DNA from 2 places in the Exiguobacterium oxidotolerans JCM 12280 genome. Region 2 is predicted to be linked to the other one. Evidence: a T-box and tRNA genes for the amino acid it is inferred to sense, from the RefSeq annotation. Region 2 holds a T-box; the other holds one or more tRNA genes.
What was found. The T-box of region 2 lies ahead of tyrS (tyrosine--tRNA ligase). A T-box ahead of a tRNA ligase gene usually reads a tRNA of that ligase, here a tRNA-Tyr.

Region 1: it has a tRNA-Tyr gene. The T-box ahead of tyrS (tyrosine--tRNA ligase) is inferred to sense a tRNA for this amino acid. The anticodon was not compared.

The regions. Positions count from the first base shown of each region.
Region 1 is NZ_JNIS01000001.1:1,717,147-1,719,588, reverse strand. It holds gene rocF (arginase) at 30-938, opposite strand; tRNA gene P403_RS0108845 (tRNA-Ala) at 1,175-1,250, opposite strand; tRNA gene P403_RS0108840 (tRNA-Gly) at 1,268-1,339, opposite strand; tRNA gene P403_RS0108835 (tRNA-Lys) at 1,346-1,418, opposite strand; tRNA gene P403_RS0108830 (tRNA-Tyr) at 1,423-1,506, opposite strand; tRNA gene P403_RS0108825 (tRNA-Thr) at 1,540-1,612, opposite strand; tRNA gene P403_RS0108820 (tRNA-Glu) at 1,622-1,696, opposite strand; tRNA gene P403_RS0108815 (tRNA-Asn) at 1,699-1,773, opposite strand; rRNA gene rrf (5S ribosomal RNA) at 1,789-1,904, opposite strand; rRNA gene P403_RS0108805 (23S ribosomal RNA) at 1,952-2,442, opposite strand, start outside.
Region 2 is NZ_JNIS01000001.1:760,277-762,718, forward strand. It holds gene P403_RS0103910 (biotin transporter BioY) at 1-120, shown strand, start outside; gene tyrS (tyrosine--tRNA ligase) at 171-1,418, opposite strand; T-box leader at 1,469-1,671, opposite strand; gene P403_RS0103920 (transglycosylase domain-containing protein) at 1,822-2,442, shown strand, end outside.

The DNA.
Region 1 (2,442 bases), 960 kb from region 2:
CCCGATGAAAAGAGTTCAAGTTCTATCCATTATTTTACTAAATGCTGGTTTTTCATCGCTTGAAGTAGGTTTCCGATCAAGGCATTTGCAAGAATCGCCGTCCCGTTTCCTTCTTCTAACAGCGGATTCACTTCGACGAACTCCGCTGCAATAAAGTTTTCTTGTTCCGCACAAGAGTTCAAGACGGTCTGAGCATCCTCTAACATGACACCGTCCGCTACCCGCGTCCCGGTCCCTTCGACTAAACTCGGGTCAAGACCATCCATGTCGAAACTTAAGTAAAACGCGTCCGTCGTTTCGTTCAGGTAAGCAATCGCTTCCTTCATGATGGCTTCCATTCCCCGTGTCCGAATCGCTTCCATGTCATAAACGCGAATCCCAAGCCGATCAATCAATTCCTGTTCGCCCGGATCGACGTCACGTAAGCCGATAAAGACGAGATGCTCCGGTTGTAACTTGACGTCTGTCCCACCGATTTCCGTTAGGCGCTGATGCCCTTCCCCAAGAGCAACAGCGAGTGGCATTCCGTGAATATTACCTGTAGGTGACGTTTCCGGTGTATTTAAATCGCCATGCGCATCGAACCAAATCGCACCGAGCCGCGGAATCGATCGACGAAGTCCTGCGATTGTTCCGATTGCCATGCTGTGGTCGCCCCCGACGAGTAACGGGAAACGCTTCTCGGAGAGTGCGTCACGCACGAGGAGTTGTAAGTCGTTCGTCGTATGAACAACACCTTCAAGACGTTTTAACTTGGCATCTTCTTCTCGGACTGCATCTTCTGGTAAGACGGCCGCTTCCCCGTAGCGGACAGCTTCTTGTCCATGTGTTGCCAACGTCTCAAATAGACCGGCTTCTTCAACTGCTGCCGGACCATGCTCTGTTCCTGGCTTTCCTTGACCGTAACGATATGGCACGCTGATATAGGCAATGTTCATCCCCGTATTCCCCTTTGCTTGTTTAAGTTACCTTAATTGTAAGCGGTAACACAAGACTGGTTCAACTCGACATGCCGACGCATGATTATACAGCTATCGTGGGGACAGGTGAAACAACAAAAAAGCACCGTGAAGGGAATCACGGTGCTTTCGCGTACGTACTCTGGTTAACAGGCATTTCAAGTATAAAAAAACTTAAGACGAACGAAACTCGCTTAAGATCTTTAAGCAAAATTTGGTGGAGCCTAGCGGGATCGAACCGCTGACCTCCTGCGTGCAAGGCAGGCGCTCTCCCAGCTGAGCTAAGGCCCCGAAAAAGATAAATAAAAAGCGGAAGACGGGATTCGAACCCGCGACCCCGACCTTGGCAAGGTCGTATTCTACCACTGAACTACTTCCGCAAGAAATGAGCCATGCAGGATTCGAACCTGCGACCCTCTGATTAAAAGTCAGATGCTCTACCAACTGAGCTAATGGCTCGACATGGTGGGGGGGGGCGGATTCGAACCGCCGAACCCGAGGGAGCGGATTTACAGTCCGCCGCGTTTAGCCACTTCGCTACCCCCCCAGTTTGTCTAGGAACATTTAATTAAAAAAACAGTGCCGGCAACAGGAGTCGAACCCGCGACCTACTGATTACAAGTCAGTTGCTCTACCAGCTGAGCTACACCGGCACAATATAATGGTGACCCGTACGGGAATCGAACCCGTGTTACCGCCGTGAAAGGGCGGTGTCTTAACCGCTTGACCAACGGGCCATTGGCTCCGCAAGTAGGATTTGAACCTACGACCTACCGGTTAACAGCCGGTTGCTCTACCACTGAGCTATTGCGGAATAAAAAATAAAATTGCCTGGCAACGTCCTATCCTCACAGGGGGAAGCCCCCAACTACTTTCGGCGTTCAAGTGCTTAACTTCCGTGTTCGGCATGGGAACGGGTGTGACCACTTGGCTATCGTCACCAGACGACAGGGCTCGCGCCCTCAAAACTGAAGTCATCAACAATCATCTGCTAGAACAAGGCCTCGACCGATTAGTATCACTCAGCTCCGCATGTCACCATGCTTCCACCCGTGACCTATCTACCTCATCGTCTCTGAGGGGTCTTTCTTGATTACTCAAAGGGAAATCTCATCTTGGAGGGGGCTTCATGCTTAGATGCTTTCAGCATTTATCCCGTCCGCACGTAGCTACCCAGCGATGCTCCTGGCGGAACAACTGGTACACCAGCGGTGCGTCCATCCCGGTCCTCTCGTACTAAGGACAGCTCTCCTCAAATTTCCTGCGCCCACGACGGATAGGGACCGAACTGTCTCACGACGTTCTGAACCCAGCTCGCGTACCGCTTTAATGGGCGAACAGCCCAACCCTTGGGACCTACTCCAGCCCCAGGATGCGATGAGCCGACATCGAGGTGCCAAACCTCCCCGTCGATGTGGACTCTTGGGGGAGATCAGCCTGTTATCCCCAGGGTAGCTTTTATCCGTTGAGCGATGGCCCTTCC
Region 2 (2,442 bases):
TCATTCATGGATGCCCTCGTCATTAATGTCCCGTTCATCATCGGTGATACGCTAAAAGCGCTACTTGCCACGACGATTGCCGTCCGTTTGTTACCACTCCGTATTTTTAGAACAGCCTAAACAAAAAGAACGCTGACGAATGTTCGTCAGCGTTCTTTTTGTTATATCACTTACGCATGTTCAAGTACGAAGTATTTCTTTTTCCCACGGCGGATGATCGTGAAGTCACCAATCGCATCTTGCTTCGTGATCTCTTTCGTCAACTCTTGTTCACGGTCTCCATTGATGTAGATTGCGCCGTTCGTCACGTCTTCTCGTGCTTGACGCTTGGACGGACTGATTTTCGCTTCGACGAGTACGTCGACAAGGTTCGTTGCTTCACCAAGCGTAAAACGTGGCATCCCTTTGAACGCATCCGCGATATCAGCCGCCTGCAATGTTTTGACGTCGCCACTGAAGAGTGCTTTCGTAATTCGTTCTGCTTGTTCAAGTGCGTCGCTGCCATGGACAAGTTTCGTCATCTCTTCTGCCAGACGACGCTGGGCAATCCGTTTTTCAGGTGCCGTTTCTACTTCCGTTTGCAATCCTTCGAGTTCTTCGTGTGTCAAGAACGTAAAGTATTTCAAGAATTTGACGACATCAAGATCATCAACGTTGAACCAAAACTGGTAAAACTCGTATGGTGTCGTTTTTTCGGCATCGAGCCACACTGCCCCGCCCGCTGTTTTCCCGAATTTTTGCCCGTCTGATTTCGTAACGAGTGGCACGGTAATCCCGAATGCTTTCTCTTCGTGACCAACGCGTCGGATGAGTTCCATTCCCGCCGTGATGTTTCCCCACTGATCACTTCCGCCGACTTGGAGGCGGCATCCTTCGTTTTCGTATAGCTTCAAGAAATCAAATGATTGTAATAACATGTAGGAAAACTCTGTGAAAGAAATTCCGTTTTGAAGGCGTGAATCAACAGAGTCTTTCGCTAACATGTAGCTGATTGGGAAGTGTTTTCCGATATCGCGTAAGAAATCGATAATCGTTAAATCTTTTGTCCAATCCAGGTTGTTCGCAATCGTCACCGGGTTTTCACCATCGAGCGGTAAAAAGCGTGACAATTGTCCTTTGATGCGGTTCGCAAATTCTTCGACGATATCCGACGTGTTGAGTGAACGTTCTGTCGAACGCCCACTCGGATCGCCAATCATCCCGGTTGCGCCGCCGACAAGACCGACCACGTGGTGCCCCGCTTCTTGGAAGCGACGTAGCACGAGAATTGGTAACAGGTGTCCGATATGCAATGAATCTGCTGTCGGGTCGAATCCTGTGTACAGCGTTGTCGGACTTGCTAGGAGTTCTTTAATTCCTTCCTCATCTGTCATTTGGCTGATTAAGCCACGAAACTCTAAATCTTCAAGTAACGTCATCTGTTTTCCCCCTAAAAAAATTGTATAAAAAAACCGCCCCTTCGACTGAACGAAGGGACGGAATATTCCGTGGTACCACCCTAATTGCATGCAAGAACACGCCACTTAGATCGTCGATAACGGGACGGTCCGCCTGATTTCTCAAGAAGCTCCTGGAGACGTAATTCATGAACACGCTATGTCCTAGTTCGCAGCACCACTAGGTCTCTGATACAGGGAGCGTCCCATTACTAATTCCAATCACAGCAAAGGTTTTATATATTCTTCATAAGATGTTTCCATGATACGTCGAAGCAGAATCGACTGTCAAGTGTCATCGTATTCTTTCAGTTATGGTATAATACGTCTATCTGTGATTTAATGTTATTTCACACCTAAGTTTAAGATGTAAAGGAGATCATTTATGCGCGAGAACTGGTCCAAGTTTTGGAATCACCCCCGAACGAAAGCCGTTCGGCACTGGTCGAATATCACATATGACGTATCTTGGAATATCATTTTATTCCTCATCATTGCTGTCCTACTGATTGGGAGTTTTTCTGTCGGTGCAGCAGGCGGCTATTTTGCTTCGCTCGTCAAAGATACAAAAGCACCAGAATTAACGGAAATGAAGCAACAAGTCAATAGCTATGCCATCACGAGTGAAATTTACTGGGGCAGTGGCGAAAAGTTGACGAACATTTCAACAGATGAAGAACGTCAACCGGTCAACATCAAAGAAATTTCACCTTACCTGCTAGACGCTGTTCTTTCGACGGAAGATGTCGATTTTTATGAACATGATGGCGTCGTACCGAAAGCAACACTCCGGGCAGTCTTACAGGAGTTAACGAACTCGTCTTCTCGGACGGGTGGTAGTACGTTGACACAACAATTGATCAAAAACCAAATTCTAACGAATGAAGTCTCATTTGAACGAAAAGCAAAAGAAATCATCTTAGCACTTCGCCTCGAAAATGCGATGACGAAGGATGAAATTCTACAAGCCTATTTGAATGTCGTCTCATTCGGACGGAACTCACTT